3 regions of the Acidovorax sp. SRI_002 genome follow, and region 2 is predicted to be linked to each of the others. Evidence: predicted binding sites of a transcription regulator. Region 2 holds the regulator's gene; each other region holds the start of a gene.
What was found. The regulator sigma-54, encoded in region 2, starts transcription at its own class of promoters, with help from an activator protein. The targets are predictions, from matches to a motif close to TGGCANGNAANCTGCTTT.

Region 1 (7,976 bases), on a different contig from region 2:
CTGGAGCGGCTCGAAAACATCATCTACGACACCCGGCTGCGTGCGACCATGCCGCGTACGCTGGATGAGCGTATCGTCATCGTGGATATTGACGAAAAAAGCCTTGATAGGGTGGGGCATTGGCCTTGGGGACGGGACAAGCTTGCTGCTTTGACGCAGGAGCTATTTGAACGGCAACAGGTCGCGCTGGTGGGGTTTGACGTCCTCTTCGCGGAAGCAGACGGAAGCTCGGGTCTCGCAAACCTGGAGCGTTTGGCCAAAGGGCCTTTGCGGGCGCAGACGGGCTTCAAGGAACAACTGGCGCGCCTGGCTCCCACTCTTGACTACGACGCACTCTTTGCCCACGCTCTGCAAGGCCGACCTGCGGTTCTAGGCTACTACTTCACCAGTGACCGGGACGGGAGAACAAAAGGCGTTCTACCCCCTCCTGCCTTGCCCACTGAAAGACTTCGTGGTCTCGCATTGCGGGCCACCTCCTGGGGTGGATACGGCAGCAACATTGAAAAACTGGCCAATGCTGTGCCTGCTGCGGGTTTTTTCAACTCGGTTACCGATGACGATGGCGTTGTCCGTTCCCTTCCTCTCCTTGCGGAGCACCAGGGAAAGTACTACGAATCCTTGGCGCTTGCGATGTTTCGCACGCTGCTTGGCTTGCCGGAAGTACATCCCAACTATGTCAGCGCCGCCCCCCAAGGCACCCACGACACCTTGCACAGCATCGTGCTGCGCCAGGATGGCCGCGAACTTGCGCTGCCTGTAGACGACCGGCTAGCAACACTCATACCCTTTCGCGGCCCCGGCGACGTGAGCGGAGGGTCATTCCGCTATGTTTCCGCGTCGGATGTACTGGAGGGCAAACTGCCTGCCAACAACCTGCAAGGCCAACTGATTCTGGTGGGCTCAACAACCCCCGGTCTGCTCGACCTGCGCGTAACCCCCGTAGGCCGAACCTATCCCGGCGTGGAAACCCACGCCAATATGCTGTCCGCCTTTCTCGATGGCAAAAGCATCGTGCGACCCGACTACGCGGTGGGCTTTGACGCTGCACAACTGCTCTGCGCAGGTGTTTTGCTGGCCCTCGCCCTGCCCGCGCTGTCAGCCACCTACGCGGTGCTTCTCAGCCTGGGGGTGGTTGCAGCGCTGGCAGGCCTCAACCTGTGGCTTTATCTCGCCCAAGGCTTGGCAATGCCACTGGCGACGGTAATCGTGATGGCGGTACTGGCATTCGCGCTCAACATGGTCTACGGCTACTTTGTGGAAAGCCGATCCAAGCGGGAACTGGCTGCACTGTTTGGCACTTACGTGCCACCCGAGTTGGTGGACGAGATGGTCAAGCAGCCCGAAAACTACAGCATGCAGGCCACCAGCCGCGAACTGACCGTCATGTTCTGCGACATGCGGGGGTTCACCGCCATGTCAGAGCAGATGGAGCCCCTGCAGCTGCAAGCCCTGCTCAACGACGTGTTCAGCCAGTTGACCCACATCATTCGCAGCCACAGAGGCACCATCGACAAGTACATGGGGGACTGCGTCATGGCGTTTTGGGGAGCGCCGGTGCCAACCGCAGAACACGCGCAACTCGCAGTGCAGGCAGCGCTGGACATGGAGCGTGCGGTTGAGCAGATCAACCTGTTGCACCGGGAGCGCGGGCTTCCGGAAATCGGTATTGGCATAGGGCTTAACACCGGCACCATGTGCGTGGGCGACATGGGTTCGGACATCCGACGCAGTTACACGGTCATCGGAGATGCGGTGAACTTGGGGTCTCGCCTGGAAGGCCTGTCCAAGCACTATGGCGTGCGTACCGTGGTGAGCGAAACTACCCACGCCCGAGTGCCCCAGTTCGCCTGGCAGGAACTCGACCGCGTGCGCGTCAAGGGCAAGGCCCAGGCGGTCGTTATCTACTCGCCAATGTCCCCCCTAGGCAAACTGTCCCCCGTGCGGACCTCAGAAATATCCACTTGGCAACACTTTCTCGAAGCCTATCGTGCCCAGGACTGGGCACAATGCGGCACACTGCTGACAGACTTGCAGCACAACGCCCCGCACTCCTCGCTCTATTGCCTGTATGCCAACCGCGTGCAGGCCCTGCGAGGGCAGCCTTTCGATCCCGCGTGGGACAGCGCCACCAGTTTCGATACCAAGTAAGCCAATGAACAACCAATAGGACAAGGCGGGTTCATGAAGGTTCGCGTACTGGGTTGCTCCGGAGCCATTGCCAAAGATTGCCGGACTACCTCATTCCTGATTGACGACAGCATCCTGATCGACGCCGGCACCGGCGTGGGCGACCTCACGTTGGAGCAGATGCGCCGCGTCGACCATGTGTTTCTCACGCATTCGCACCTGGACCACATCGCGGCCCTGCCGCTGATGCTTGACGCTGTTTCGTCTCTACGCGGCACCCCCGTGCAGGTCCACGCCCTGCCCGGCACCATTGCTGCGCTGAAGGCCCATGTGTTCAACAACATCATCTGGCCGGACTTCAGCGCCATCCCCACCCCCGCCCAGCCCTTCATGCGCTTTAGCTCCATCGAAGCCGGCCAGCGCATCGACATCGACGGCACCATCCTGGAGGCCCTGCCCGCCGTGCACACGGTGCCCGCCGTTGGTTTTGCGGCCCAAGGCAGCAACGGCTGGTGGGTGTTCAGCGGCGACACCGAGCGCAACCCCGCCTTCTGGGTCCGCGTTAACGCTCTGCCCGTAGCCATGCTCGTCATCGAGACCGCCTTCAGCAACCGCGAGCGCGACCTCGCCAGCCGCAGCCTACATCTGTCACCCTCCACCCTGGCCGAAGAACTGTCCAACATACGGCCGGGCGCGCCTTACCCTATCTACATCACACACACCAAGCCATCGGAAACCGGGCTCATCATGGAGGAGATCCGGCAGTTCGATGCGTACACGCCACGAGGCTTCGCCGCGCTCCACGACATACGGTGGCTGCAGGCAGGACAAGAGTTGGTGGTCTAGGTGTGAGAATTGAACGTTCTGATTCAGCTTTTGCGCTGAATGGCGTTGGATTTATTGCTATACAAATAATTTGGATCGAGGGTTGAGATGTGCGGGAGGATCTGGATGGGCCGCAGGGACCGAACGGCCCCATCTTGCTCCAATGATCCGAGGAGGATGCAATTGGTGACATTCTTGGCAGCGCAAAAATGTCATTCATAGCGGAATTTGCTCTGTATTTTTACGCGTGTGGTCAGTTCACGGCTCTTTGCCGTAGCACTCGCCGCCGCCTAGAAGGAATGCAACATGGCACGAAAGATGCTGGGATCTGATGAACCTGAAGAATTCTTCTGCAGGTTATCAATTGCAATTGACCTCCCAAGGAGTTTCTTATGAAGCGTTTCATGCAAAAGGGTTTCACCCTTATTGAACTGATGATCGTCGTGGCGATCATCGGTATCTTGGCCGCAGTGGCCCTGCCTGCTTACCAAGACTATACGGTTCGCGCCAAGGTGTCTGAAGCCGTTATTGCCGGTTCATCCGTCAAGTCGCTGTACAGCGAAGCCTTCCAGACTGACAGCATCACGGGTCTCGATAACGCAGCAGCTGCATATGCAAAGGTTGCAACGGCCGAGAAGCAGTCCAAGTACGTGAACGACATTGTCACTGCCACAAAGACACCTTGGAATTTCTCCGTGGCAATCAAGGCAGACGGTAAAAACGGTATTCCTACTGGCTTGAATGGCCAAACCATCACTTTTGCACCCAACGTCAACGGCGTAGTCCCCGTTGCCGGTGCTCAGGGAGCCATCGACTGGGCCTGCGGTTCCAACACAACGCTCACAGCAACCGCGCGAAGTCTCAAGAACGTGGTGCTGGGTACTCTTCCTGCGAAGTACGCTCCTTCCGAGTGCCGTTGAGTAAAGCGGTACGTTTTTTGCCGCTCGCTGCGGCAAAAAACAGATAAGTCTTCAAGCGTCCGCATTGCGGGCGCTTTTTTTTTGACTAGCTTGCGGTAAGTGCGGGCATCACCATATTCTAGTTTCCTCTTTCTATTCACCATGAAAAGCAGCGTTGCCTTGAATTCTTTCTTTTCCCGCTTGAACTACTCCCGACGACTGCAGTGGCTGCCGCTCTGGCATTTGGGGCTGTCGCTATTGTTGGCTTTGGGACTAGGGTTGCTGGTGTATGGCTTCTGGTTTCCCACGCCGCACCACCAGATGGGTGGTGGCATGCGCCTGTTCTGGTGGATATTGGGCGTGGACGTAGTCTGCGGGCCGCTGCTCACTTGGCTGCTGATTCGGCCTGGCAAGTCCGGTCGTGCATTGGCCGTTGATGCGTCACTGATCGTATGCCTGCAACTTGGCGCTCTTGGCTATGGTGTGCATGCCCTGGCCCAGGCGCGGCCCTTGGCCGTGGTGTTCGAGGTTGACCGATTTCGCGTTATCAGCCACGCAGACGTGCCTGAAGAGGAGTTGTCACAGGCGGTAGGTACCGAATGGTTTACGCCGTGGAACCTGCAGCCGCCGCGATTGATGGGCCTCACCAAGCCGGAAGCTCTAGAGTTGGAGGCCAAGACAGCGAGCGTGCAAGCCGCGCTCCAGGGAGTGGATGCCGCTCAGCGGCCAGTGCGCTGGCAGGATTTTGCTTTGAGCCGGGCTGACGTACTGGAGCGCGCTCGGCCACTGCAGGCGTTGCGCGCCCGCTACCCGCTGGACGTGGCACTCATCGATGCGGCCGTCGAGCGCGCTGCCGGCAATCGAAATGCGCCATTGCTCTGGTTGCCATTGGTCGGCCGTAGGACTGCGGATTGGGTGGTGCTTATCGACCCAGCTACCGCAGCCCTCGTCAGCTACATTCCGCTGGACGGATTCTTCTGAGTGCGTGCGAGTGCCGCGATGAGCTCGCGCTGGGCGCGGTGTTCTTGGTCGGGTGCGGGAACGGCGCGGTATTGATCAAGCGCGGCCTCGATGTCGCCCCAACGCTGCTGATGTACGAGGGCGAGCAACAGACCTGACAGCGCAACAGGATCAAAGTCCCGGCGAAGGAAAGCGTTGCCCTGGCTCGGCTTGTTTGTTAGCCACTCCCGCCCCAGGCGTTCCATCGCGACGTAGTCGCGCCGGGCGTGACTGGCTATCATGTCCAGTACCCGCTGAAAATCAGGTCCAAGAGTGGTGCAGCGCTGCCAGGCTGGCGCAACCCATACGCCCTGGAGCAAATCGGGGGGCAGGAACTGCAGTGTCACGTCGTAGAGCGCGCGCACTTGGTTGGACCAGCGCGCGCGGGCATCCGCATCCTGCCGAAACGCCCAGCAATCTGGCCCGCTCATCGATTTCAAAAGCACGGCACCGGGATGGCTCCCACTGAGGGAGGTGCCACGCATTTCTTCTGCCAAAGAGCGTGCTTTTTTCGTTGCTTCTTCCGCAGGGAAGTGTGTGAAATCTGGCAAGCTCACATTGGATGGCATAGGAGAGCGCGTTCCCATGGCATCCAGCAAGGTGGAGTTCATGAAAGGCAGGGTCAGCATAGATTGGGCTGCCGTCATCTGGAAACGTGTCTGCGGAGCTTTCAAGCCCAGCACAGGGAGAAAATCGGAATTCGGCGGCAGAGTGGAATGGGCAGAGGCAAAGGCGCGTAGCAAGGGAGCATTTGCCACCTGCCGGAAGGCCAGATGCTCCACTTTAGTGACGCCCTGCGCTGCCAACTCGTTTTGCAGTTCAGGCGCCAAGCGCCCGAAATCCAGCTTAGGTAGCTTACCGTGTGGGCTGGCAACGATGATCAGGTCGGAGTGGTTGGAAATCCAGGCGGCATAGTCAGAAAAAGCGGGGGTAAGCGCCTGCAGCACTGAGCCTACGAGCTCGTCATTAATCTCATAAAGCTGCACCCACTGGACGAAAAGGCCGTTCTCCGTCAGGTGTTGCGGCACAAACTTATAAAACTCTTTAGAAAAAAGGGTTCCCACTCCGCTAATCCACGGATTAGAAGGCTCGGAGATGATGAGATCGAACTTCCGGCGTTGTCCGGAAAAGTGGGCTTTTGCGTCATCGATCACCACATTGGAGCGCGGATCTGTATAGGCACGTGCCACACGGGGCCCGAAGGCGCGCGCCCCATCCACCATCGCCTGCTCAATCTCAATCGTATCAACTGACTTCACGCGCGGATCGGCAAGCAAGGTATGCGTTGTCAAACCAGAGCCGAAGCCAATGACACCAACTTCCTGCGGCTTGTCCATCAATGCCAGCGGCAAAGCCGCAGCGAAAATCATCGTCGGTTCATCGGCCGCTGGGGGGCCGTCCTTGGCCATTTGCAGAGCTGCATCTGGTTTTCCGTTAGTGGCAATAGTCGTAAAACCATTGGGCGCATGGAACACCGACACGCTGGCTGTCTTGCCATCCCGATAGAACAGCATGCGCGATCCCTCGCCCACCTGCGTGCGGCCATGCCGGAAAACGCCAGATGCCAGCGTTAGCGGATCATAGGGAATGCGCACAGCGATGATCGCAGCCACTGCGGCCAACCCTGTGGCCAAAGCGAACCGCAGCATCTGCCGCTGGCTATCGGCCTGCCAGCGCAGCAAAGCCAAGCCAATGGCCAAATCCACCAATGCTGCTACGCACAGGGCCAATTTCAGGCCAATCACGGGAATCAGCAGGTGGATTGCCGCAAAAACGCCGACGATAGAGCCGAGGGTATTCCAGGCATAGACCCGCCCAATGGCCCGCTCACCATGCCCCGCACGCAACAGGGCGACGGTGAACAGCGGTAGTGTGGTGCCAGCAAAAAAAGCGGCTGGCAGCATGATGGCGATGGCGATGGTGGCAGTGCCCAGGTTGAAGAGGGCGTAGCCACCATCGGTTTTGGTCAAAGAATCAATCAACCAACCCACCCAAGCAAAGGCGTTGGCGTACACGGCCAGAGAAGCCAGCGCAGCAACGCCCATCAGAATTTGCATCCAGCCCACCAACCGCAGTGGGTTGTCCGTCGTATCGGCGCGCTTGCTAATCCACAGCCCCCCCAAAGCCAAGCCACCGATGAACGCGGCAAGCATTAGTTCGAAGGCGTGCATAGTGCTGCCCACGGCCATGCTAAGCATACGGATCCAGATGATTTCGTACCCGAAAGAGGCAGCGCTGGACAGTGCCGTGCTGAGCAACACGACGCGCAGCAAAGGACTCCTGGCGAGACGTTTCTCAGTTTCAGTGTGCGCGGCGCTTGCAACAGGGGCAGCAGGCTCGGGATCACGAGCGAGCCACCAAGCCAAGGCGGCAACTATCAGGTTGAGCAGGCCAGCTGTTGTTATGGCTCCTGGCAGTCCGATCCAAGGCAGCAGCACGAAGACAGCCACCAGCGCGCCCGCAGCCGCGCCAATACTGTTGCTGAAGTAGAGCCCTCCAAGCAACCTGCCATCGCTGCCAGGAAAGCGGCGGATGAGGCCGCCGCTCATAAGTGGGAACGTCATACCCAGCAAAATGGTCTGCGGCAGTATCAGTAAAACAGCAATCAACCAGCGCGCGATATCAATAGCCGCGGGAGCCCCCAGTGTTGGAATTAGCCATTCATAGCTGAACGCGGTGACGCCACCAAACACCCAATGGAACAACAGCCCCAGCAGGCCGATCGCCGCCTCAATGAGGGCATACCAGCGAATCAGATTGCGCCAGCGCTGCCCGGCATGCGCGATCCAGGCCGCCCCTGCAGCCATACCGCCCATGAAGATTGCAAGGACGAGTGCCTGCGCATAGGCAGCATGGCCCAGGAAAAGACCGAGATAGTGAGACCAAATGGACTGGTAAATGAGCCCTGCAAAACCCGAAAGAATAAATATGGCAAGCAACCAGCCCTGCTGGCGGTTCTTGGTGATCTCGGAACTCATTCGTTACATCTCCGGGGTTTTTTGCAGATTAAAGATTGCAGCAAGATTGATGCCGTTTGAAAACCTCCTGCGCCTTCGGACAGGCGATTGCTGGTTCGGGGGCAGAAGTTTGAACTTGACCGCCACCCACTCAGCGCGCGCTGATCGC
Region 2 (7,976 bases):
GGCCGTTCCACATCGGCACGCGGCGCGATTCTTTCAGGCGCATCTTGCCGGGCAGCTTGAGGTCGGGTGTGAGCATCCAGGCCTGCCAACCAGCGTAGTTCTTCTTCCAGTGCGAGGCCAGCTGGCTGAAGAATTCGCCGCCATCCTCGGTCTGCGCCTCTTCGCGGCCCACGGCCATGCCCTGGGCACGGTCGGCGGCGCGCTCGCTGGCGTTGCGGCCTGCGCTGCCTGCAGCAGCAATGCGCTCGCCATAGGGCGGGTTCAGCAGCATCACGCCGGGCTGCTCGCAGGGCGGCATGCGCTGCAGGGCGTCGCCGCCGCGCAGCTGCACGGCATCGGCCACGCCTGCGCGCTCAGCATTGCGCTGCGCAAAATCGACCATGCGGAAGGCCACATCACTGCCAAACAGGGGCACAGCGCTTGTCTGTATTGCGCTTTCAGCTTCTTTTTTAATAGCATCCCAGACATGGGCCTGGAACGGCAGCAGCTTCTCGAACGCAAAACGCCGCAGCATGCCGGCCGGAATGCGGCAGGCGATCTGCGCGGCCTCGATCACGATGGTGCCGCTGCCGCAGCAGGGGTCGTACAGGGGCTGGGGGTTGTCGCCATGCGGGTCCCAGCCGCTGGCGGCAATCATGGCGGCGGCCAGGGTTTCTTTCAGTGGCGCATCGCCCTTGTCTTCGCGCCAGCCGCGTTTGAACAGCGGCTCGCCCGAGGTGTCGATGTAGATCGTGGCCTCGTCGGTGGTCAGGTGCAGGTGGATGCGCACATCGGGCCACTGGGTGTTCACGTCGGGGCGCACCCCGCTTTTGGCGCGAAAGCGGTCGGCCACGGCGTCCTTGACCTTGAGACCTGCGAAGTTGAGGCTCTGCAGCGGGCTGTGCTGGGCGGTCACCTCGACCTTGAAGGTCTGGCGCGTGGTGAACCAGATTTCCCAGGCCACGTCGCTGGCCATGGCATAGAGATCGTTCTCGGAGCGGTACGGGCGGTGCGCCAACTGCACCAGCACGCGCTGGGCCAGGCGGCTGTGCAGGTTGAGCAGCAGCGCCTCGCGCCACGAGGCGCGCAGCAGCACGCCGCCGCGGCCGACCAGCAGGTCTTGCCCCGTGAGGCCGGTGATGCCATGCACCTCGTCGGCCAGAAAGCCCTCCACACCAGCGGCGCAGGGGAGAAAAAGTTGGAGTTGGTTCATGTCGATGGGGAGGATACGCGCTCAGACAATGCGTGGGAATCCGGCGTTCCCGCGCGGGCCAGCAGCAATTGGCGGATGGATTCGGGGATCGGCGCCACCTTGCGGTCGGCCTTGCCGATGAAGACGATGCCGATCTTGCCGCGCGCCACCTCGCGGCCTGAGGTCTTCTCGGTCATGCAAAAGACCAGGTCAAACCCATAGCGGTTGAAGTCCGCAGGCGCCATCTCCACGCGCATGGTTTCACCGTGGAAACCTTCGGACTTGTACTGCGCCACGATGTCGCCGACCACGATGGACAGCCCGCCCACGTCGGCCTCGGGGTAGCCCAGCGACTGGAAGAAGCGCACCCGCGCTTCAGAGACCAGGCTCAGCAGTTGCGCGTTGTCCAGGTGCCCGCCTTGGTTGACGTGGCTGATGTAGATCTGCAGCTCGGTGGCAAAGCCGAAGTGCGGGGGGAGGTCGAAGACGATGCGGGCCATGGTGGGGTGGCGGATAGAAAAACGAAAAATTCAAACAGGGCGAGCCATGCGCCCCCAACCGGGGTACCTACAGCGCCTTGCGCAGGTTGGCCGGCGCGATCTTGAGCGCTTCGCGGTACTTGGCCACGGTGCGGCGTGCGCACTCGATGCCCTGCTCCTTGAGCATCTCGGCGATCTGGCTGTCGGACAGCGGCTTGGCGGGGCTTTCTGCGGCCACAAACTGTTTGATAAGGGCGCGCACGGCGGTGCTGGATGCATTGCCACCCGTCTCGGTGCCAAGGCCGGAGCCAAAGAAGTACTTCAGCTCATACGTGCCAATTGGCGTAGCCATGTATTTGGCGGTGGTCACGCGGCTGATGGTGGATTCGTGCAGGCCCAGTTCGTCGGCGATGTCGCGCAGCACCAGCGGGCGCATGGCCAACTCGCCGTGGGTGAAGAAGCTTTTTTGCCGCTCCACGATGGCGCGCGAGACGCGCAGGATGGTGTCAAAGCGCTGCTGGATGTTCTTGATGAACCAGCGCGCCTCCTGCAGGCGCTGCTGCATGCCCTGGTGACCCTCGCCGCCCTTGTGGCCGCGCAGGGCGCCAGCATAAATGTCGTGCACGCGCAGGCGCGGCATCACATCGGGGTTGAGGCTGACGATGAAGTTGTGCTGGCCATCGCGTCCATTGGCACGCCCGGCTTTGCGCACGATGACATCGGGAATGATGATGTTGCGCTCCACGTCGGCAAAGCGACGGCCGGGGCGGGGCTCCAGGCGAGCGATCAGCGCCATGGCGGCGCGAGTGCGCTCTTCGCCGTCGCCACACAGCTGCGTCAGGCGGCGGATGTCGCGGCGGGCCAGCATCTCCAGCGGCTGCTGACAAATGCGCAGCGCGGTCTGCACCGTGTCGGGGTCAGCATCGCTGTCCTCGTCGGCAGCCAGCGCCGTGAGCTGCAGCGTCAGGCATTCGGCCAGGTTGCGCGCACCCACGCCGGTGGGCTCCAGGCTTTGCAGCAGGCGCTGGGCCACGGTGAAGCGGTGCACCAGCTCTTCGATTTGCTCCAGGTCGTCCGGCCCGGCCAGGCTGATGGCCAGCTCTTCCAGCGGCTCTTCGAGGTAGCCGTCGTCGTTGAGCGATTCAATGAGAAAACGCAGCGCGGCGCGGTCGATCTCGGACAAGCGCAGCGCCAGCGCCTGACGGTGCAAAAAGGCGGTCAGCGATTCATGCGAACGGGCCAGCTCGGTGGCGTCGGCCTCGTCGCCTTCGGAGTCGTTGCGGTTGCGGGCGGGCGCATCCCCGCCCCACTCCGCGTCGTTGGGCGCCATTTCTACCGTGCCGTCACCGCTCCAGTCAGGCTCGTCAGCGCCAGCACTCGGTGCTTCAGCATCATTTTGGCCTTCAGCGCTTGTGCTGCTTGCGCTGATAGCTCCTGAAAATATAGCATCATCGGCGCTGTACTCATCGGGCTGCGCGGGCGTGTCGGCGGCTTCCAGGCCAAACTCCTCGCGCGGAGCTTCGTCGGCATTGCGTTCGAGGAACGGGTTTTCGTCGAGCATCTGCTCGACTTCCTGCGAGAGTTCGAGCGTGGACAACTGCAGCAGCCGAATGGACTGCTGAAGCTGGGGGGTCAATGCAAGATGCTGCGAGACGCGCAGCGAGAGTCCAGGCTTCATCACATCCTGAAGTGTTCGCCAAGGTAAACACGTCGTACCTCGGCGTTGTCCACGATCTCGGACGGCGTGCCCTGCGCGAGCACGCGGCCATCGCTGATGATGAAGGCGTGGTCGCAGATGCCCAGGGTTTCGCGCACATTGTGGTCGGTGATGAGCACACCAATGCCCCGCGCCTTCAGGAAGCCGATGATGCGCTGGATCTCGATCACGGCAATGGGGTCGATGCCGGCAAAGGGCTCGTCCAGCAGGATGAAACGCGGTTGTGTAGCCAGGGCCCGGGCAATCTCGACGCGGCGGCGCTCGCCGCCGGACAGGGCCATGGCGGGCGAGGCGCGCAGGTGGTCCACGCGCAGCTCCTGCAGCAGGGCCGTCAGGCGCTCCTCGATGGCGTCGCGCGAGAGCGGCTGGCCGTCATCACCACGCTGCAGTTCCAGCACGGCGCGCACGTTCTCTTCGACCGTGAGTTTGCGAAAGATCGAGGCTTCCTGAGGCAGGTACGACAGGCCCAGGCGCGAGCGCCGGTGGATGGGCATGTGGGCCACCGATTGGCCGTCGATGCGGATGTCTCCCTCGTCGCTGCGCACCAGGCCCACGATCATGTAGAACGAGGTGGTCTTGCCCGCGCCGTTGGGGCCGAGCAGCCCCACGACCTCACCTTTTTGCACGACCAGCGAAACGTCCTTGACGACCTTGCGGCTGCCATAAGACTTCGCCAGGTGCTGCACCTCCAGGCGGCTGCCCGCCTGGGAATCAGGCCCCAGGCGGCTACCCGCCTGAGTGTCAGGACCGGTACTCACAGCGGGCCCACTCACTTGGCGCCGCCGCCAAGGCTGTTGCTGGGGCGCAGCGCCGGGGCTGAGGCCGGGGACGCCGCCTCGGGGGCCGCCGCAGCGGGCGGTGGATCTTTGGGGGCCAGCACGGCGCGCACGCGGCTGCCCGGCGCGGGGGCATCGCCCGCAGCGTTGGTGGCGGTGCGCTTTCCGTCCACGGAGAACACGTCGGTCAGGTTGTTGTAGACAATCACGGCGCCGGTGATCTCGTCGCTGAGCACAGCGCCCCGGTAGCGGCGCAACTCGGCACGGGTGATGAAGCGCACGTTGTCGGCCTTGCCGTCGTACTCGATGACTTCGCTCTCGCCTTCGATGAACTCATCGGGTGCTCCCGGCAGGGTGTCGCGCTTTTGCCGGAAGAAGGCGCGCTTGCCGGGCTCAGCCGTGACCACACCGTACTGGTAGCCATCGGCATCCTGGCGCACATCCAGCCGCGCGCCACGCAGCACGATGGAGCCCTTGGTCATGACCACGCGGCCAGAGAACACGCTGGTTTGCTTGAGCTCATCATGGCGCAAAGCGTCCGCCTCAATGTTCATGGGCTTGGCGCGGTCGGCCTTTTCGGCATGGGCCACACCGAAGGTGCAGGCCAGGGCCGCGAGCAGGAGGATCGGAAGGAGGCGATGGTTCATAGGGCACGAATCTTGCAATCATTGTAGCCACCCCGTCGCGTTCCTCCATGAAAAAAGCCCGCATGTGCGGGCTTTTGCCAATGGGAACCGGCGGCCGGGCGAAAACCGTCAGCCTTTGCGGGCCACTGTCGCCAGATGTTCCACCACCTGCAGCACGTTTTGCATGCTGCCCGCCATGGTGCCATCGGTGTAGAACTTGCCCGCCACACCCATCGAGGGCACGCCCTCCACACCGTAGGCGTCCTGCAGTTGCGAAGCACGGCGAACCTGGTTGGACACGCTGAACGAGGTGTAGATTTCCTTGAACTTGGCGGCGTCCACACCCTGTTGGGCCACCCAGGCAAAAATTTCGTCGTCCTTGGCCAGCTTCTGCTTTTCCACATGGATGGCGCGGAACACCTTGGCGTGCAGGGCTTCGAGCTTGCCCATGCCTTCCAGGGCGTAGTACAACTTTTGCTGGGGCACAAAGCTCGCGTTGAAGGCCACGGGCATACGACGGACGGAGAGGTCCTTGGGGGCGGCCTTGACCCAGGCGTCGAGCGCGGGTTCAAAGGCGTTGCAGTGGGGGCAGCTGTACCAGAAGAACTCGATCACATCGACCTTGCCCGCAGGCGCGTCGGGCGCTACCGGCTTGTCCAGCCGCCGGAAGTCCTTGCCCTCCTTGAACTGGCGGGCCTGAGCCAGCGCGGGGGTGGCCACTGGCAACGTCAGGGCGGAAGCGGCAACCGCCGAGGCGGCGGACAAAGAAAACTCACGGCGTTTCATGACAAAGACTCTCCTGTTACAGGTCTGGGGGATGTGAGCCATGCCCCCGCAAAAAGTTCAGCCTCCCGAAGCTTGGCGCATCAGCGCTGCACGCGCACCAGCGCCGACTCCAGACCGGCGCCATCGAGCTTCTCCTTGAGCTGCTCGGCGTCGTCGCGCTTGGTGAACGGCCCCACACGCACGCGGAACACCGCCCGGCCATTTTGCTCACGCTCGCTCACGCGGGCCTCCCAGCCCAGCATGGCCAGCTTGGCGCGCTGCGCATCGGCGTCCGCCTGGGTGCGGAAAGCCCCGGCCTGGACAAAGTAGTCGAACGGGTCCAGATTGCCCTTGGCAGCAGCCTTGGCCACGGCCAGATCGCCCAGCGGGTCGGCGCCGGGCTTGGTTTCAGCCTTGGCCTCGGGCTTGCTGGCAGCGGGCTTGGGTGCGGGCGCCGATGCCACAGCCCGCGCATCCGGCGCGGCTGGGGTGGGCGCCGAGGCAGCCACAGCGGGCGGGGCTGCCGGGCGAGCCGGATTCTTGCCATACAAAGGCGAATTGGGATCCCAGTTCTTGTTCTTCTGGGTCTCGGCGGCGTCCATGTCCACGCCCCGGCCATTGCCCTTGTTGAGGAAGGGCACCGGCACCTTGGTCACGTACACCGCCACAGCCAAGGCAGCGCCCAGGCCCACGATGACCCCAACGATAAAGCCGACGATGGTCCCGCCCGTCTGTTGTTTCTTCATAGTGACTGCTTACATTCTGGTTGGAGCCGACACGCCCAGCACGGCCAGGCCATTGTGCAATACCTGCGCGGTGGCGGCGACCAGCGCCAGGCGAGCCTTCTTCACGGCCTCGTCGTCCACCAGGATGCGCTCGGCGTCGTAGTAGCTGTGGTAGCTGGCGGCAAGGTCGCGCAGGTAGAAGGTCACATCGTGCGGGGCTTCGCCGTCGGCCGCAGCCGTGAGCATTTCGGGGTACTTGGCCAGCTGCAGCATCAGCGCCTGGGCCTGTGGGCCTTCGAGAGCCGACAGATCAATATCGTGCAGCGAAGCCACGTCGCCACCGCCAGCCTCTTGCCAAGCGCGCAGCACCGACTGGATGCGGGCATGCGCGTACTGCACGTAGTACACGGGGTTGTCGTTGTTCTGCGCCACGGCCAGGTCCACGTCGAAGGTGTACTCGGTATCGGGCTTGCGGGAGAGCAAGAAGAAACGCACGGCGTCCTTGCTGGTCCATTCGATCAGGTCGCGCAGCGTGACATAGCTGCCTGCGCGCTTGCTGATCTTGACCTCTTCACCACCCTTGACCACACGCACCATCGTGTGCAGCACGTAGTCAGGGTAGCCCTGCGGAATGCCCACGTCGGCCGCTTGCAGCCCGGCACGCACGCGGGCAATGGTGCCGTGGTGATCCGTGCCCTGGATGTTGACGACCTTCGTGAAGCCACGCTCCCACTTGGCGATGTGGTACGCCACATCAGGCACGAAGTAGGTGAAGGAGCCGTCCTGCTTGCGCATGACGCGGTCCTTGTCGTCGCCGTAGTCCGTGCTTTTCAGCCACAGCGCGCCATCTTGCTCGTAGGTCTTGCCATTGGCGACGAGCTTGTTCACCGTGGCCTCGACGCGGCCGCTGGTGTACAGGCTGGACTCCAGGTAGTACTCGTCAAAGTGCAGGTTGAACGCCTGCAGGTCCTTGTCCTGCTCGTTGCGCAGGTAGGCCACGGCGAACTGGCGGATGTTGTCGTAGTCCTCTACGTCGCCGTTGGCCGTGAACTCGCGGTCGTCGGCCTTCACCGTGGCCTTGGCCTTGAAGGCCTCGGCAATGTCGGCGATGTAGTCACCGTTGTAGAAGTTCTTGGCCAGCGGGTTGTCGCTGTCGGTGGGCCAGCAGTCGTCGCCGGGCTTGAAGCCCTTGGCGCGCAGCTGCGTGCTCTTGGTCAGCGTATCGATCTGCACGCCCGCGTCGTTGTAATAGAACTCGCGGTGCACCTTCCAGCCCTGGGTGCTGAACAGGTTGCAGATGGCATCGCCTAGAGCCGCTTGGCGGCCGTGGCCCACGTGCAGGGGGCCGGTGGGGTTGGCCGAGACAAACTCGACCAGCACGCGCTGGCCGTTGTCGGGTTGATAGCCGAAACGCTCGCCAGCGGCCAGCACCTCGCGCACGATTTCCTGCTTGGCGGCGGGCTTCAAGCGAATGTTCAGAAAGCCCGGTCCGGCGATTTCAATGGCATCCACCCAGCGGGTGAAGGCTGGCGTGGCCTCCAGTGCGGCCTTGAGCTGTTCACCCAAGGCGCGGGGATTGAGCTTGAGCGGCTTGGCCAGTTGCATGGCGGCGGTGCAGGCGAAGTCGCCATGGGCCGCCACCTTGGGGGATTCAAACGCCGCCTTGGCGCCAGCGCCAGGGGACAGGACTTCCAGCTCGGCTGCAAGCGCAGCGAGC
Region 3 (7,976 bases), on a different contig from region 2:
TGCAGACGACACCCCGCCACTACCCCTTTTGAAAATCAAAAAAGATAGCTGCTAACGCTTGCTGGACAGGCGGTATCGGCCTTTTTTATTCAGATAATCAAACCGTGATCGCATCCAGCGGCCAGCGCGGCTTCACGTCAAAGGCGTAGTCGGTGTTGGCCTGCTGCTGCCCTGCCTGCAGCCGCATGGCCGCCGCCATGGCAATCATGGCGCCGTTGTCGGTGCACAGGTGCAGCTCAGGGTAGTGCACCCGCACCTTGGCGGCGGCACAGGACGTGTTGAGCTGCGCGCGCAGGTGCCGGTTGGCCCCCACACCACCGGCCACCACCACGCGCTTCAGGCCGGTCTGCTTGAGCGCGGCCAGCGTCTTCTTCACCAGCACTTCGACAATCGCAGCCTCCGTGCTGGCGGCCAAGTCGGCCTTGCGTGCCTCCAGTTCGTCACCCAGCTTCTTGGCCTGCGTGAGCACCGCCGTCTTGAGCCCGGCAAAAGAGAAATCGAGGTTGCCACTGTGCAACAGCGGGCGCGGCAGCTTGAAGGCTGCGGCATCGCCCTGCTCAGCCAGGCGCGAGAGCGCTGGCCCACCCGGGTAGCCCAGGCCCATGAGCTTGGCGGACTTGTCGAACGCCTCGCCAGCCGCATCGTCAATGGTCTCACCCAGGATCTCGTAGCGGCCCACGCCGTCCACACGCATCAGCTGGGTGTGACCGCCTGATACCAACAGGGCCACAAAAGGGAATTCAGGCGGGTCGGCGCTGAGGAAGGGCGACAGCAGGTGCCCCTCCAGGTGGTGCACGCCCAGCACCGGCTTGTCCAGTGCAGCGCCCAACGCGCACGCCACGCCCGCCCCCACCAGCAGCGCACCGGCCAGGCCCGGCCCGCGGGTGTAGGCCACCACGTCCACATCGGCCAGCGACTGGCCGGACTCGGTCAGCACCTGCGTGGCCAACGGCAACACGCGGCGGATGTGGTCACGGCTGGCCAGCTCGGGCACCACGCCACCGTAGGCCTGGTGCATCTCAATCTGGCTGTGCAGCGCGTGCGACAGCAACGTGGGCACGGCATTGCCCGTGGAACGGACCAATGCCACGCCCGTTTCGTCGCACGAAGATTCAATACCGAGGATCAGCAAACTCATGCCCCGAGTGTAAAACCCGGCCCCGTTCAGGGTCGGATGCAAAAACCCCTGCTGGCAGTCGCCAGCAGGGGTTGTGCGGATGGATGGCGCTTGCCGACGCGGCGGCTTGCTTACCAGCGGTCCGAACGCATGCGCAGTTCCCAGCTTCCGCTGCGCAGTTCATACACGCCCACGGCGCCGTAGCGCTGTTCGCCCTTGTCGTCCCAGGTCATGGTGCCGATCACGGGCGCATAGCCGTTGATGCTGTGCATGGCCTTGGTGATCGCTTTCGGATCGGCCGACTTGGCCTTCTGGATGGCGGCTGACAGCACATAGGTGCTGTCGTAGCTGTAGTGGCCGCCATAGGCCGGGGGCTTCTTGTAGGCCTCGATGTACTTTTCAAGGAAGGGCTTGCCGGTGGTGAACTCCTTGGCTTCCAGTACGGGCGATGTGGCGTAGACGCCTTCGACCATGCCCATGGCCTTGGTCATGTCGGTGGTCTTGATGGTGTCCCCGCCCAGCAGGCTGACCTTGGTGTGGTCCACCTTGCGCAGGGCTTCGAGCAGAGCCAGGGCCTGAAAGTCGTTGAGGGTGGACACGATGACCTCGACCTTGGCGGCCTTCAGCTCGCCAGCCAGTTCATCGAAAGCCACCGTCTTGTCGTCAAACGACTTGCGCACCACCACTTCCTTCTTTTCAGCCTTGAGCTGCTCGGCAGCCCCGTCGGCCAGGCCCTTGCCGTAAGGCGTGCCATCGTCCAGCGCAGCGTAGCGGGCGGCACCCAGCTGTGTGGCGGCAAACGAGCCGATAGCGCGCGCCTGCAAGGTGTCATTGGCCACCATGCGGAAGGTGGTTGGGAAGCCGAGTTGCGTGAACTTGGGGTTGGTGGAGATGGCGATCTGGGCGATGTCCTTGGCGGCGTAAATCGGAGCCGTCTCAATGCTCACCCCCGAATTCAGGTGCCCGATCACCGCCACCACGCCCGAGTCCACCAGCTGCTGCGCCACGGTCTTGCCGGTGGCGGCGTCGGCCTTGTCGTCCACCGACACCACCTCCAGCGTCACACGCTTGCCGTCCACGGTGTAGCCACCCTTGTTCAGTTCCGCCACGGCCAGGTTGACGCCGTTGAGCAAATCCTGCCCCAGCGCGCCCAAGGGGCCGGAGAGGGGCTGGGCCACGCCGATCTTGATGGTGTCGGGCACCTTGCTGCAGCCTGTCAGCACCAGCAGCGCGGATACCGCCACGGTGGTCAGGGCCAAGCCGGCAGAGATACGCCGCCGGTCAATGTGCTTGTTCATGCAAATCCTCTTGAATGGGTCAATGTGACCAGATGTATATGCGATGCGACCGGGTAGCTGCTATCGGGTATGCCCTGCCCATCGACAAACTATTAGCAAGTTTCAGGCCTTGGAAGCTGCCGCAACCTGCTGCCAGCCTGCAGCCCCGGAACGCACCGCTTCGATGCACCATTTTGTGGCGTAAAAATTGCTTATGCTCCTGGGTATGAACGAGTCTCTGCGCATCGTGGTGGTTGCCCCGGATCTGGCAGTCGCCGACCCCGCCGACGAACACGCCGTACTTCAGGCGGAACGGTCGCGGGCGCTGCGCATTGGGTTGCTGGAGAACAACTTCAACCTGGTGGCCACCCTGCCTGCCGATGTCTTCCTGAGCGAGCGCATCGCCCAGCTGCAGCCCGACCTCATCATCGTGGACGCCGAAAGCGAGGCGCGCGACGCGCTCGAACATGTGGTGATGGCCACGCGCGACGAGCGGCGCCCCATCGTGATGTTCACCAACGATGAGGACACCTCGCACGTGAAGGACGCGGTGGCGGCGGGCGTGTCGGCCTACATCGTGGCGGGCCTGGCACCCCAGCGCATCCGCCCCATCCTGGACGTGGCCATGGCGCGCTTCCAGCACGAACAGGCCCTGCGCGCCGAGCTGGCCGACGCCAAGACCGAACTGAAAGACCGCAAGACCATCGACCGCGCCAAGGGCCTGCTCATGCAGCGCCAGGGCCTGAGCGAACAGGCCGCGTACGAGAAACTGCGCAAGACCGCCATGGACAAGGGCCTCAAGCTGGTGGACGTGGCCCAGCGCATGCTCGATGTGATGGATCTGCTGGGTTGAATAGGTGACTTCCCCCTGAGGCGCTGTGCGCCTTCCCCCTTCTCTCGAATCGCTGCGCCATTCGGGAAGGGGGACGATGCCCTCGCTGCGGGGCGGCCCTTGCTTGGCATCCCTCGCCTGGGTCACGCCCGGGTCCACCGGCTTCTCCCCAAATGGTGCGCCGCACAAATGCAGTGCAGCACTCTGCGCGCGCACCATCTCCGCAAATTTTCAAGCCAAACTGGCCGCTACCGCTTAATAAATAAGCACAAGCAGCTACTAATTTGGTAGCAGATTATGCGCTGTATTGGAGCAAGGCCGGCATGAAAAAGGCTGGCACGCTGCTTGCATTAACCCTGGCAAGACCAAAGACGGTCCCACCACTGACAGCACTGACCCAATGGCGGGCCGGTGCTGACACAAGGCCCCCCAATGGGCTTTGCCATGGACAAAGGCGTCCCTCTCCGAGCCCGTTTGCGCATGCAACCAGGCCAGGGGAGGACGCCTTTTTTGTTTTCTAACGCACCGAGGAACCGCCCCATGACCGATCTGTTGAAAACCAGCCTCAACCGCCGCACCGTACTGCAGGCCGCCACCGTGGGCGCCGTGGGCGTGAGCCCCGCCCTGCGCGCCTTGGTGCATGCCCAGGGCTCGGACGCCCCCGAGAAGAAGGAAGTGAAGATCGGCTTCATCCCGCTGACCGACTGCGCCAGCGTGGTGATGGCCTCGGTGCTGGGCTTTGACAAGAAGTATGGCGTGACCATCATCCCCACCAAGGAAGCATCGTGGGCCGGTGTGCGCGACAAGCTGGTGAATGGCGAACTCGACTTTGCCCACGTGCTGTATGGCCTGGTGTACGGCGTGCACATGGGCACGGCCGGCCCCAAGAAGGACATGGCCGTGCTGATGAGCCTGAACAACAACGGCCAGGCGATCACGCTGTCCAAGGCACTGGCCGACAAGGGCGCGGTGGATGGCCCGTCCCTGGCCAAGTTCATGGCCGCCAACAAGCGCGAGTACACCTTCGCAGGCACCTTCCCGACCGGCACCCACGCGATGTGGATGCACTACTGGTTGGCCGCCGCCGGCATCAACCCGCTGTCGGGCGCCAAGCTGATCACCGTGCCGCCACCCCAGATGGTGGCCAACATGCGCGTGGGCAACATGGATGGCTTCTGCGTGGGCGAACCCTGGAACCACCGCGCCATCATGGATGGCATCGGAGTGACCGCCAACACCACCCAGGACATCTGGAAGGACCACCCCGAGAAGGTGCTGGGCACCTCGGCCGATTTCGTCAAGAAGAACCCCAACACCACCCGCGCCGTGATGATGGCCGTGCTGGAAGCCAGCCAGTGGATTGACGCCAGCCTGTCCAACAAGATGAAGATGGCCGAAACGGTGGCCCAGAAGTCCTACATCAACACCAGCGTGGACGCCATCAACCAGCGCATCCTGGGCCGCTACCAGAACGGCATGGGCAAGACCTGGGACGATCCCAACCACATGAAATTCTTCAACGACGGCGCGGTGAACTTCCCCTACCTGTCGGACGGCATGTGGTTCCTGACGCAGCACAAGCGCTGGGGTTTGATCAAGAGCCACCCCGACTACCTGGCCGTGGCCAAAGAGATCAACCAGGTGGACCTGTACAAGTCGGTTGCCAGCGCCATGAAGATCAACGTGCCCAAGGACCCGATGCGCACCGCCAAGCTCATGGACGGCGTGGTGTGGGACGGCAAAGACCCCGCCAAGTACGCCGACAGCTTCAAGATCAAGGCGTAAGCGCCCTGCCCCGCCCACCCTGCCAAGGAGAACACCATGGTCAGTGCCGTCTTTCACTCCCCGTTGGATGCAGCCCCCGTGGTTGCACAGAACGCTATGAATAATGTAGCTATCAACGCTTCACCAGCAAGCGCCAGAAGCCAAAAACAGTCCAAAGCCGAAACAACGGCGAGCCCCGCCCCTGCCAGTCGCGACTGGGCGGCCCTGTCGCGCAGTTTCTGGATGGCGGTGCTGCCGCCGCTCTGTGGCCTGGGCCTGCTCATCGGTCTGTGGGCGGTGGTATCCACCACCACGGGCGGCAGCATCCCCAGCCCGGTGGAGACCTGGAAGCAGGCGCTGGAAATCTTCAGCAACCCGTTCTACCGCAATGGCCCCAATGACCAGGGCGTGGGCTGGAATGTGCTGATGTCGCTGGAGCGCGTGGCCGTGGGCTTTGGCATGGCGGCGCTGGTGGGCATTCCGGCAGGCTTCGTGATCGGACGGTTCAACTTCCTGTCGCGCATGTTCAACCCGCTCATCAGCCTGCTGCGGCCGGTGTCGCCGCTGGCCTGGCTGCCGATCGGCCTGCTGGTCTTCAAGGGCGCCAACCCCGCCGCCATCTGGACCATCTTCATCTGCTCCATCTGGCCCATGATCATCAACACCGCCGTGGGCGTGCAGCGTGTGCCGCAGGACTACATGAACGTGGCCCGCGTGCTGAACCTGAGCGAATGGAAGATCGCCACCAAGATCCTCTTCCCCGCCGTGCTGCCCTACATGCTGACCGGCGTGCGCCTGGCCGTGGGCACCGCATGGCTGGTGATCGTAGCTGCCGAGATGCTGACCGGCGGCGTGGGCATTGGCTTCTGGGTGTGGGACGAGTGGAACAACCTCAACGTCAAGAACATCATCATCGCCATCTTCGTGATCGGCATCGTCGGGCTGGTGCTGGAGTTTGCGCTCATCAAGCTGGCCACCGCATTTACGTTTGAAGAGGTGAAAGCATGAACACGACCACCACGGCAGCATCCACACACCCCTCCATGAGCACCAAGTTCATCGAAGTCCACGGCGTCGAACAGACCTTCAAGACGGCCAAGGGCCTGTTCCCCGCGCTGCGCGACATCAACCTGACGATTGCCAAGGGCGAGTTCGTGGCGCTGATCGGCCACTCGGGCTGCGGCAAGTCCACGCTCCTGAATCTGATCGCCGGGCTGACCACGCCCACCAACGGTGCGCTGCTGTGCGCCAACAAGGAGATCAAAGGCCCCGGCCCCGAGCGCGCCGTGGTGTTCCAGAACCACTCGCTGCTGCCCTGGCTCACCTGCTTCGACAACATCTACCTGGCCGTGGAGCGCGTGTTTGGCGGCAAGGAAAGCAAGGCCCAGCTCAAGGCCCGCACCGACGCCGCACTGGCCCTGGTGGGCCTCACGCCCGCTGGGCAAAAGCGCCCCGGTGAAATCTCTGGCGGCATGAAGCAGCGCGTGGGCATTGCCCGGGCACTCTCCATGGAGCCCCAGGTGCTGCTGATGGACGAGCCCTTTGGCGCGCTGGACGCCTTGACCCGCGCCAAGCTGCAGGACGAATTGCTGGAAATCGTCGCACGCACCCAAAGCACCGTGGTCATGGTGACCCACGACGTGGACGAGGCCGTGCTGCTGTCCGACAAGATCGTGATGATGACCAACGGCCCGGCCGCGACGATTGGCGAAGTGCTGACCGTCGACCTGCCCCGCCCCCGCAAACGCGTGGAACTGGCCGAAGACCCGCAGTACGTGCACTACCGCAAGGCGGTGATCGATTTCCTCTACACCCGCCAGGGGCACGTCGAAAAAGCAGCTTGACCCGCTGGGCTCCAGGCCCGATAACACGGCAAATCAAAAGGGCTCTGACCAGATCGTTCAGAGCCCTTTTTCGTTTTATCCCCATGGCAGGGCCGTCGCACGCGCGCAACCCCAGGCCAGCGCCCCGCGCAAGGGACGCCCCGCCGCGCTGGGGGCGTCCCCCTTCTCTCGAATCGCGCAGCGATTCGAGAGAAGGGGGAAGGCGCGCAGCGCCTCAGGGGGTTGCCCTTTAATGGGCTCCAGTGATGTACTGCTCCAGCTGTTCAATGATGAATTTCTGCTCGGAGATGATGTCCTTGACCAAGTCCCCGATCGAGATCATGCCCACGAGTTTGCCGTTGTTGTCCACCACGGGCAGATGGCGCAGGCGGCCGGTACTCATGATCTGCATGCACTGCTCGCTGGTCTGCTCGGGCCGCACAAAGCGTACCGAGGTGGTCATCACATCGCGCGCCAGCGTGGCGGCTGACGTGCGGCCCAGCAGGGCAATCTTTCGCGCGTAATCGCGCTCTGTGAAGATGCCCACAATGGCATCCCCCTCGGTAACCACCAGGGCGCCGATGCCCTTGTCGGCCATGAGCTTGAGCGCATCGAACACCGACGCCGTGGGCGCAATGGTGTGGACAGTGGCGTCCGGTTTGGACTGAAGAATTTTGGCGACTACGGTCATGAAACCTCCCTCGTAACACCTGGAACAGGTACAGAGAGATTTCAGCCCATAAGCCCAACGGGCGCAAGCCGCGCAAGCCCGATTTATCCCGCTTTTGAGCCCGGTGTGGCAACAGCGATGCATATGTTTCGACCCTGTTGCATTCGGCCGAACCCGAAACAAACTGAAAAGAACCGAAACGGCGACGAGACGACGCCGCAGCGCCGGCCGGGCACGATACAGCCCATGTCCAACGCACTTCCAAAGGAATCAACGCCCACCCTTCTTGCCTCGGATCGATCGCTTGCGACCGGCTGCGGGCCTGAGATTCTTCTCATTGGCCACAGGCAGGAAACAAGCGTCCAGATTGTTTCCAAAACTGGAACAGTTAGTTTGCGACCAGCTGGTTTTTCTTCATCCACCTGCGGCGTACAGTTCATCCCATCGATGAGCCGAACCCGCAAGGCGACTCACCGAACCCGGTGCGAAGCAG

Region 1: the regulator sigma-54 is predicted to act here: its motif matches at 3,260-3,277, upstream of AC2YJX_RS11085 (pilin).
Region 3: the regulator sigma-54 is predicted to act here: its motif matches at 2,592-2,609, upstream of AC2YJX_RS16665 (ANTAR domain-containing response regulator).

What each region holds. Positions count from the first base shown of each region.
Region 1 covers NZ_JBYCZW010000003.1:642,073-650,048, reverse strand. The annotation lists gene AC2YJX_RS11095 (CHASE2 domain-containing protein) at 1-2,148, shown strand, start outside; gene AC2YJX_RS11090 (3',5'-cyclic-nucleotide phosphodiesterase) at 2,182-2,973, shown strand; gene AC2YJX_RS11085 (pilin) at 3,345-3,872, shown strand; gene AC2YJX_RS11080 (TfpX/TfpZ family type IV pilin accessory protein) at 4,014-4,832, shown strand; gene AC2YJX_RS11075 (fused MFS/spermidine synthase) at 4,805-7,828, opposite strand.
Region 2 covers NZ_JBYCZW010000008.1:275,518-283,493, forward strand. The annotation lists gene AC2YJX_RS22325 (THUMP domain-containing class I SAM-dependent RNA methyltransferase) at 1-1,192, opposite strand, end outside; gene AC2YJX_RS22330 (acyl-CoA thioesterase) at 1,189-1,671, opposite strand; gene AC2YJX_RS22335 (RNA polymerase factor sigma-54) at 1,739-3,328, opposite strand; gene lptB (LPS export ABC transporter ATP-binding protein) at 3,328-4,125, opposite strand; gene lptA (lipopolysaccharide transport periplasmic protein LptA) at 4,137-4,790, opposite strand; gene AC2YJX_RS22350 (thiol:disulfide interchange protein DsbA/DsbL) at 4,899-5,555, opposite strand; gene AC2YJX_RS22355 (SPOR domain-containing protein) at 5,636-6,280, opposite strand; gene argS (arginine--tRNA ligase) at 6,290-7,976, opposite strand, start outside.
Region 3 covers NZ_JBYCZW010000005.1:505,566-513,541, forward strand. The annotation lists gene AC2YJX_RS16650 (aldehyde dehydrogenase) at 1-32, shown strand, start outside; gene tsaD (tRNA (adenosine(37)-N6)-threonylcarbamoyltransferase complex transferase subunit TsaD) at 98-1,138, opposite strand; gene AC2YJX_RS16660 (branched-chain amino acid ABC transporter substrate-binding protein) at 1,249-2,415, opposite strand; gene AC2YJX_RS16665 (ANTAR domain-containing response regulator) at 2,621-3,247, shown strand; gene AC2YJX_RS16670 (CmpA/NrtA family ABC transporter substrate-binding protein) at 3,767-5,011, shown strand; gene ntrB (nitrate ABC transporter permease) at 5,048-5,998, shown strand; gene AC2YJX_RS16680 (ABC transporter ATP-binding protein) at 5,995-6,834, shown strand; gene AC2YJX_RS16685 (CBS domain-containing protein) at 7,064-7,504, opposite strand.